One region of the Microbulbifer sp. genome, then DNA from elsewhere that is predicted to be linked to it. Evidence: predicted binding sites of a transcription regulator. Region 1 holds the regulator's gene; each other region holds the start of a gene.
The links. Region 1 encodes sigma-54, which starts transcription at its own class of promoters, with help from an activator protein. Its sites were predicted from a motif close to TGGCACANNNNTTGCNNT; they were not measured.
Positions count from the first base shown of each region.

Region 1 (3,206 bases):
TTCTTCGGCGATGGCCTGGGCAATATTTAACAGCAATTTTTTTTTGCTGCTCCCCGCCAGGTGACAAAGACTCAGGCGGGGAGAGAGTAGGGATTCCAATGTCATAGCTTATCGGTGGTTCTGTAACTTCTCTTTGTGTTTCTTGAGCTGGCGGTCCAGCTTGTCGGAGAGGGCGTCGATGGCCGCGTACAGGTCCTTGTCTTCGGAGGTGGCACAGAGGTCGTGTCCATTCATGTGCACCCTGGCCTCGGCCCTCTGTACCCTGGCCTCGGCCTTCTGGGTCAGTTTTTCAACCGATAGGATTACCTGGGCATTGGTAATGTTGTCGTAGTGCCGGGAGAGTTTTTCCAGTTTGCTATGGCAGTAATCGCGGATGGGGTCGGTCAATTCCACGTGGTGGCCACTGATGTTGATCTGCATGGACTTCTCCTCATCGAGTGCGTCGCTAGCCGGCCGCTCCTCGTCTGGGCCGCAACCCTACTAGGAAGTTAGCCAGAATGGAAGGATACACTCAAAGTTCGGGCGTTGGTCGCGGGCTGGGTGGAGTTGGACGCCTGTAAAAACTGACCGGCATATCGATATCGGTCAAAATCTGTGACTAAAAGTGTCCCGCTGGTCTGTAAATCTTGTCGGGAGATTGTGAGCGGTCTCTCATCAGACCAGGCGCTTGCGCTCGCTGGAGGAGGGGATGCCCATGGATTCCCGGTATTTGGCCACGGTGCGCCGGGCCACCTTGATGCCCTGGCGGTCCAGTTCCTGGGTGATCTTGTTGTCGGATAGGGGCTTGCGGGCTTCCTCGGAGTCGATCAGCTTGCGGATCATGGCGCGGATGGCGGTGGAGGAGGCGTCTTCACCGGAGTCGGTGCTCACGTGGCTGGAGAAGAAGTACTTGAGTTCGAACACGCCGCGGGGGGTGAGCATGTATTTCTGGGTGGTGACCCGGGAGATGGTGGATTCGTGCATGCCGATGGTCTCGGCGATATCCGCCAGCACCATGGGTTTCATCGCTTCCGGGCCCCGCTCGAAAAAGTCCTGCTGCTTGTCCACGATACTCGAGGCCACTTTGAGCAGTGTCTCGTTGCGGCTTTGCAGGCTCTTCAGGAACCAGCGCGCCTCCTGCAGGTGGTCGCGCAGGAAGTTGTTGTCAGTGGAGTTGTCGGCGCGCTTGATCAGTGCCGCGTAGTCGCCGTTGATGCGCAGTTTCGGGGTGGTCTCCGGGTTCAGCTCCACCAGCCAGCGCTGCTGTTTGCGGCTGACGATGATATCCGGCACCACATACTGGGTCTCGTCGCCGCCGAAAGCCTCCCCGGGGTGGGGATTCAGGGTCTGGATCAGGCGCACCACCTCGCCCAGTTGCGCCTCGCTCAGGCGTGTGCGGCGACTCAGCTGGCGGAAATCGCGCTTGCCCAGCAGGTCCAGGTGGCTGCCTACGACGATCTGTGCCTGCTCCAGCCAGGGGGTGTTCGCGGGCAGCTGCTGCAGCTGCAACAACAGGCATTCGCGCAGGTCGCGGGCGCCGCAGCCGGCGGGTTCGAACTGCTGGATGATCTTGAGTATCGCGACGACTTCGTCTTCCTCTGCGTTCAGGGCCGGGGCCAGTTCCGCCGGGAGGGATTCGAGAAAGCCGTTTGGGGCGATGGCATCGATCAGGGTCTCACCGATCAGTTTGTCCTGTTCGGACAGGGGGGTGAGATTGAGTTGCCACAACAGATGGCTGTGCAGACTGTCCGGCACCGAATTGCGCTGTTCCAGGGCCGGGTCGTCGCCCTCGCCGCCGCTGTAGCTGCCGCCGCTGTAGATGTCGTCCCAGCGGGTATCCACCGGCAGGTCGTCGGGGATGTCGTGGCTCCAGTCGCTTTCGGCAGCCTGTTCGGTTCCGTTGGCGGCGCCGCTGTCGGCCTGTTGCTCCTGAGTGTTCTGTTCCCTGGCTGTCTCTGCGGGCTCCTCGCCCTCGGTTTCCAGCAGCGGGTTGCTGTCCAGCGCCGACTGGATTTCCTGTTGCAGGTCCAGGGTGGAGAGCTGTAGCAGGCGGATAGCCTGCTGCAGCTGGGGCGTCATGGTCAGCTGAGTGCCGAGTTTTATTTGAAGGGACTGCTTCATAGAAGAAACTGCAAGGCATCCGGCGGATGAATCATCTGAAAATTCAGGATGTTGCAGACTAACCCTCTGCGGGGCGGCTTGCAAGCAAAAACTGTGCCGGCTTTTTGGGTCAGGCGACGAGTGGTGGGGTGGCAGGGGCGAACCCCGAATTCGGACACTAGATGGTGAACTCATGCCCCAGGTAGACCTCCCGCACCTGCTGGTTGGCGAGTACTTCCGCCGGGGTGCCGGCGGCGATGATGTGTCCCTCGCTGACGATATAGGCGGTCTCGCAGATATCCAGGGTCTCGCGCACATTGTGATCGGTGATCAGTACGCCGATGCCCCTGTTCCGCAGGTGGCGGATGATCTGCTTGATATCGTTGACCGAAATCGGATCCACGCCGGCGAAAGGCTCGTCCAGCAGTACAAAATCCGGATCTGTGGCCAGGGCGCGGGCTATCTCCACCCGGCGGCGCTCGCCGCCGGACAGCGCCATGCCCAGGTTGCCCTCGATGTGAGTGATGTTGAATTCCTTCAGTAATTCCCGGGTCTGTTGCAGGCGCTCGGCGCGGGACAGGTCCTTGCGGGTCTCCAGGATGGCGAGGATGTTGTCGCGCACTGTGAGGCGGCGGAATACCGAGGCTTCCTGGGGCAGGTAGCCGATGCCCTTGCGCGCCCGGCCGTGCATGGACAGGCCGGTGATGTCCTCGTCGTCGATCAGTACCTGGCCGGCATCCGCCTGCACCAGGCCGGCAATCATATAGAAACAGGTGGTTTTGCCGGCGCCGTTGGGGCCGAGCAGGCCGACCACCTGGCCGCTGCTGACGCTGACGGAGACGTCCTGGACAACTTTGCGTTTCTTGTATTGCTTGGCGAGATGTAACGCTTTCAGCGTTGGCATATTTCAATTCCGGTTGATCTGGCAGCCCTGGGTCCGACAGGCTGCTGGCTATTGGTGTTCGTCGCCGGTTGCGGGCTGCTGTTCAGTCTTTTTCTTTTCCGGTTTCCAGATCATTTCCACCCGCCCTTCGCCGGACTGGCCCTGGGCCTGCATCTGCTCGCTGGCCAGGTCGTAATCGATGCGCTCGGCGGTGAGGGTGTTGCCGTCGCGGTCCACGTAGGCG
Region 1 covers NZ_JBOFOC010000108.1:28,707-31,912, reverse strand. Annotated here, with positions in the region: gene ptsN (PTS IIA-like nitrogen regulatory protein PtsN) at 1-105, opposite strand, end outside; gene hpf (ribosome hibernation-promoting factor, HPF/YfiA family) at 109-420, opposite strand; gene ACRC0P_RS11530 (RNA polymerase factor sigma-54) at 655-2,100, opposite strand; gene lptB (LPS export ABC transporter ATP-binding protein) at 2,258-2,983, opposite strand; gene lptA (lipopolysaccharide transport periplasmic protein LptA) at 3,032-3,206, opposite strand, start outside.

Region 2 (3,206 bases), on a different contig from region 1:
TCCTACAAGCGCCTGGTACCGGGCTTCGAGGCGCCGGTGATCCTGGCCTACTCCGCGCGCAACCGCTCCGCGTCCATCCGCATTCCGTATGTGCCCAGCCCGAAAGGCAAGCGCATCGAAGCGCGCTTCCCGGACCCCACCGCCAACCCCTACCTGGCCTTCGCGGCCATGCTGATGGCGGGTCTCGACGGCATCAAGAACAAGATCCACCCCGGCGACCCGGCGGACAAGGATCTGTACGACCTGCCGCCGGAAGAAGTGGCCGAGTTCCCCACCGTGGCCTCCAGCCTGGAAATGGCCCTGAATGCCCTGGACGAAGACCGCGCCTTCCTCACCGAGGGTGGAGTCTTCTCCGACGACGCCATCGACGCCTACATCGCGTTGAAGCGTGAAGAGGTGGAGCGCCTGCAGATGACCACTCACCCGGTCGAGTTCGAGCTGTACTACTCCGTATAAGCTCGAAGGCATCACACTGCCGAAAAAAAGCCCGCGCCGCCCAGGCGCGGGCTTTTTTTTTCGAGGTAAACTAGCCTTCTTTATATCGGGACTCCCGGGGCAACCCTTGTAGGAGCGGCCCATGGCCGCGATCGATATCGCTATGAAAAAATTTTCCCTGTTCCTGGCACTACTTCTGGTCACCCCGCTACTGGCGCTCGCCGGCGACGACGGCACTGACGATCCCACCCCCGGCAACACCATCTACAAAACCGTCGGCCCCGACGGCCAGGTGATCTTCAGCGACACCCCCCCGGCGGGCAACAAGTCGGAAAAGGTGGAGGTGGGCCCCACCAACGTGCAGCCCATTGTCGCGCCCCGTCCACTGCCGACGCGCAAGCTGTCGCCCAGGGACCGCGACCGGCAGGACGACCAGGGGTCGTTCAATTTCACCATCGTCAGCCCGCAGAGCGGCACCACCATCACCCCCGGGCAGCGCTTTATCGTGCTGGAAGTGGCGGTGAACCCGGTGCCGCGGGACGGTTACCGGTTCTTCGCGGTGGTGGACGGCCGGCCTTGGGTGGGCAGCTCCTCCGGCACCAGCCTGGACCTTTCCGCCCTGGAGCGGGGTACCCATCAGATCCAGGCAGTGCTCACCGACCTCAGCGGCAACCCGCTGGCCCAGTCGCAGACCATCACCCTCTACGTCAAACGCCCCAGCGTGGACGTGCCCGCCAACCCCGCGCCCCAGGCGCCGCAGGCCCCCAGAGCCCAGCCCGCTCCCGCCCCCTGACCTTTTTATCTGTAGGAGCGGCGGGGCGGTCATGGGCGGATGGCCGCCCCGCCGCTCCTACAGGGCGCAAAAGGGGCTCCCACCCCTTCCTCTCCGCCCTCTTCTGTAGCGCCAGCTCTGGCTATTTTTTAATCAATGCACAATAATGGTGCAATCGCCTGCGTGCAGATTCGCTCTGGCCCAGCCTTTGCCCCCCTGCGCCATTTTGGTTTGCTTTTTGCACTGTCGTAGACAGTGGAGACGGGAAAGTTTTTTACATGCTCAACGATCGCCAATTGCGCCAGCTGTTGGACAACCTGACTTCTGCGGTGGTGGTGCTGGATGGCAGCCTGTTGCTCTGCTATCTCAACTCCGCCGCCGAGGACCTGCTCGCCGCCTCCAGCGCGCGGGTCAGCGGGCTGCCGCTGGAAGAAATAGTGCGCGAGTCCGCCGCCTCCCAGCGGGCCATGCGCGAGGCCCTGGCCAGCGGCCAGAAATACACGGTTCGCCGCGCCAGCTGGCGCTTGCACAACCTGGAGCAGTGCACGGTGGACTACTCGGTGAGCCCGGTGCCCGAGCTGGGCCTGCTGCTGATGGAAGTGCAGTCCATGGACCGCCTGTTGCGCATCGCCCGGGAGGACGCGCTGATCTCAGCCCAGGAGACCACCCGCAACCTGGTGCGCGGCCTCGCCCACGAGGTGAAGAACCCCCTCGGCGGTATCCGCGGCGCCGCGCAGCTGCTGCAGCGCGAACTGCCGGACCGGGAGCTGGCCGAGTACACGCAGATCATCATCGACGAGGCGGACCGCCTGCGGAATCTGGTCGACCGCCTGCTGGGCCCGCGCAAGCCGGCGCAGCTGAAGCCGGTCAACGTGCACGAAATTCTCGAGCGGGTGGCGCAACTGATCGACGCCGAGTGCGACGGCACCCTGGATATCCGCCGCGACTACGACCCCTCGATCCCGGAGATCCCCGCGGACAGTGAACAGCTGATCCAGGCGCTGCTGAATATCGCCCGCAACGCCATGCAGGCCATCGATGAGAGCATCGGCCTCGCGGCCGGGGAAATCGTGCTGTGCACCCGCATCCAGCGCCAGTTCACCATCGGTCGGCGCCACTGCCCGCTGGTGTGCCGCATCGAGATCGAGGACAACGGCCCGGGCATCGCCGAGGAAATCCGCGAGCGGATTTTCTACCCGATGATCTCCGGGCGCGCCGAGGGCTCCGGGCTGGGGTTGTCCATTTCGCAGAACATCATCAATCAGCACCGGGGGCTGATCAAATGCGACAGCCGCCCCGGGCAGAGCGTCTTTCAAATCTATTTGCCTTTGGATATCGGGAACTGAAATGAGCAATCGCGTTTGGATTATCGACGACGACCGGTCGATCCGCTGGGTACTGGAGCGCGCCCTGAGCCGCGCTGGTATTGAAACCAAGTGCTTTGAGAACGGCGACCGCGCCCTGGATGACTTCTACAGCGACTCGCCGGACGTGGTGATCAGCGATATCCGCATGCCCGGCGCGGACGGTTTCAAACTATTGCAGCGCTTCCAGGCGGAGCGGCCCGCGCTGCCGATCATCATCATGACCGCCCACTCGGACCTGGACAGCGCCGTGGCCGCCTACCAGGGCGGGGCCTTTGAGTACCTGCCCAAGCCCTTCGACGTGGACGAAGCGTTGGCGGTAACCCGCCGCGCCCTGGCCCACTCCAGCGAACAGCAGGGTGCCGGGCAGGTGGCGCTGGAGAGCGGCAACGGCAGCAAGGAAATTATCGGCGAGGCGCCGGCCATGCAGGAGGTGTTCCGCGCGATCGGCCGCCTGTCCCACTCCAATATCACCGTGCTGATCAACGGCGAATCCGGCACCGGCAAGGAACTGGTGGCCCAGGCGCTGCACAACCACAGCCCGCGCAAAAGCCGTCCGTTCATCGCCCTGAACATGGCCGCGATTCCCCGGGATCTGATGGAATCCGAACTGTTCGGCCACGAAAAGGGCGCTT
Region 2 covers NZ_JBOFOC010000034.1:8,266-11,471, reverse strand. Annotated here, with positions in the region: gene glnA (glutamate--ammonia ligase) at 1-456, shown strand, start outside; gene ACRC0P_RS03645 (DUF4124 domain-containing protein) at 578-1,228, shown strand; gene glnL (nitrogen regulation protein NR(II)) at 1,486-2,553, shown strand; gene glnG (nitrogen regulation protein NR(I)) at 2,555-3,206, shown strand, end outside.
Region 2: a site for sigma-54 is predicted at 1,405-1,422, ahead of glnL (nitrogen regulation protein NR(II)). Genes of this name have one in related genera too.

Region 3 (3,206 bases), on a different contig from region 1:
CAAGCCGACCACGTAATAGCCCTCGATAAAGGAGCCGCTCTCATCGAAAAAGAAGCAACGGTCGAAGTCACCGTCCCAGGCAATGCCGAAGTCGGCGCCGCTCGCACACACCGCCTGCGCGGTGGAAGCGCGGTTTTCCGGCAGCAGCGGGTTGGGGATACCGTTGGGAAAGCTGCCGTCCGGCTGGTGGTGCACGCGCACAAACTCGAACGGCAGGTGCGGGGCCAGGGCGTCCACCACCGTGCCGGCGCCGCCGTTGCCAGCATTGACCACCAGTTTGAGCGGCTTTAGCTGGGCCACGTCCACATAACCGAGTAGGTGTTTGACGAAATCCGCGCGGTGTTCATAGCGCTGCAGTTCGCCGCGCTTCTCCACCGGGCCGAAGTCGTTTTCCTCCGCCAACCGCTTGATGTCCTTCAGCCCGGTGTCGGCGCTGATCGGGCGGCTGCCGGCGCGCACGAACTTCATGCCGTTATAGTCCATCGGGTTGTGGCTGGCGGTTACGCAGATACCGCCGTCGAAGCCACCTTGAGAGTCCCCGTGGAAGGTGGCGAAGTAGACCTCCTCGGTACCGCACTGGCCGATATGGAACACATCGGCGCCGGCGTCGCGCAGACCCTCGACGAGGGCGTCGGTGAGCTCGCCGCTGGTGAGGCGGATATCGTGCCCCACCACCACCCGGCGCGCGCCCAGAAACCGGGCGAAGGCGCGGCCCACGCGGTAGGCGACATCGGTATTCAGCTCATCGGGCACACGACCGCGCAGGTCGTAGGCCTTGAAACAGGTCAGCTCAGTCACTTTACTGCTTCTCCAGCTCGGCCTGCTCCGGCAGGTAGACATTCTCGTAAACGTAGTTGGTGGCCTCGATAAAGCCGTCCACGGAGCCGCAGTCGAAGCGGCGCCCCTTGAAGCGATAGGCGAGAACGCAGCCTCGCTGGGCCTGGGCCAGCAGGGCGTCGGTGATCTGCACCTCGCCGTTCTTGCCCGGGGGGGTCTCGCGGATCAGCTCGAAGATATCCGGAGTGAGAATATAGCGGCCGATAATGGCCATATTGCTGGGCGCGTCCTCCGCCGCCGGCTTCTCCACCATGTCGGTGACCTGGTAGAGGCCCGGCTTGATCTCGTTGCCGGCAATGACGCCGAACTTGTGGATGTGCTCCCTGGGAACCTCTTCCACCGCGACGATGCTGCAGCGGAACTGCTTATAGAGCTGGACCATCTGCCCCAGCACTCCCATCTCGTCGTTCAGGCACAGATCATCCGCCAGCACCACCGCGAAGGGCTCGTCGCCCACCAGGCGCTGCCCCTGCAGGATGGCATCGCCCAGCCCGCGCATCTCCCCCTGACGGGTATAGGAGAAGCTGGCGCTGCCAATCACCTTGCGCACGCAGTCCAGGTAGCGCTCTTTGCCGGTGCCGGCAATCTGGTGCTCCAGTTCGAAATTGGTGTCGAAGTGATCCTCGATGGCGCGTTTGCCGCGCCCGGTGACGAAGCCGATCTCGGTCAATCCGGCTTCGATGGCCTCCTCCACGCCGTACTGCACCAGTGGCTTGTTTACCAGCGGCAGCATCTCCTTGGGCATGGCCTTGGTGACCGGCAGGAACCGGGTACCGTAGCCGGCCACCGGAAACAGACATTTCTTTAGCATTCCTAACCCCGATAGTTTCTTTCAGCGCTTCCCCGCGCCTGTGCAACTTACCATAAAATCCCGGCAACGAGCAGCAAGGCCCGTGCCAGCCAGCCGGCAGGCGTGATTCGTGCCTCTGCCGCCGGTCACAAAAACACTTATGACTGACTGGACAAGCTATCCTCAGTCTTTAGAATGCCCTGCTCTTATAAAAACGCCCACTCTGGTTATTGCCCAGATACCCAACAACGGGAACAAAATGAGTAATTTCGTTCAAAAAAGCAGCTATAGTCGCGAAGAGCTGCTGGCCTGCTCTCAAGGCGAGATGTTCGGCCCCGGCAACGCCCAGCTACCCGCCCCCGATATGCTGATGCTCGACCGTATCACCCATATCTCCAAGGAAGGCGGCGCCCACGGCAAGGGCGAACTGGTCGCGGAACTGGATATTCACCCGGACCTGTGGTTCTTCGAGTGCCACTTCCCCGGCGATCCGGTGATGCCCGGCTGCCTGGGATTGGACGCCATGTGGCAGCTGCTGGGCTACTTCCTGGCCTGGAAGGGCAATCCCGGCCGCGGTCGCGCCCTGGGTTGCGGCGAGGTGAAGTTCACCGGCCAGATTCTGCCGACCAACAAGAAGGTCACCTACCATATTCAAATGAGCCGGCTGGTGGAACGCAAGCTGGTCATGGGTATCGGCGACGGCACGGTATCGGTGGACGGCCGCGAGATCTACAACGCCAAGGACCTGCGGGTCGGCCTGTTCACCCGCACTGACAACTTTTAATCCGCGGCCGCGCGGTCGCGGACACAGGTTTAAGTCCGCTGGAAACCAAACCACACAAGAATAACAGCGTTACACTGTCGTAAAGTTTTACTGGAGATCACTATGCGCCGGGTTGCTATCACCGGAATGGGCATCACTTCCTGCATCGGCACCGACACCAAAGCGGTCACCGCCGCATTGAAGGCTGGCCGCAGCGGCATTCGCTTTCAGGAGGAATACCGGGAGCTGGGCCTGCGCAGCCAGGTGGGCGGCGAAGTGGATATCGACTTCAAGGAGCATATCGACCGCAAGCACCTGCGCTTTATGGGCGACTCCGCCGCCTACGCCTATATCGCCATGCAGGAGGCGATCTCCAAGGCGGGGCTGGAGGAGAGCGATATCTCCAACCCGCGCACCGGCATAGTGATGGGCTCCGGCGGCACCTCCACCGCCGCGATTATCGAGGCGGCGCGGATACTCAAGGAGAAAGGCGTGCGCCGCGTGGGCGCCTACCGGGTACCCCAGGTGATGGGCAGTACCGTATCCGCCTGCCTGGCCACCCCCTTCAAGGTCAAGGGCGTCAACTACAGCATCTCCTCAGCCTGCTCCACCAGCGCCCACTGCATCGGCAACGGCGCCGAGCTGATCCAGATGGGCAAGCAGGACATCGTCTTTGCTGGCGGCGGCGAGGAACTGGCCTGGAGCCTCACCCATCTGTTCGACGCCATGGGTGCCCTGTCCACCAAATACAACGATGAGCCCACCAAGGCCTCGCGCCCCTACGACGTGGGCCGGGACGGCTTCGTGATCGCCGGC
Region 3 covers NZ_JBOFOC010000063.1:602-3,807, reverse strand. Annotated here, with positions in the region: gene ACRC0P_RS06305 (phosphomannomutase) at 1-798, opposite strand, end outside; gene galU (UTP--glucose-1-phosphate uridylyltransferase GalU) at 800-1,648, opposite strand; gene fabA (3-hydroxyacyl-[acyl-carrier-protein] dehydratase FabA) at 1,887-2,411, shown strand; gene fabB (beta-ketoacyl-ACP synthase I) at 2,514-3,206, shown strand, end outside.
Region 3: a site for sigma-54 is predicted at 1,719-1,736, ahead of galU (UTP--glucose-1-phosphate uridylyltransferase GalU). Genes of this name have one in related genera too.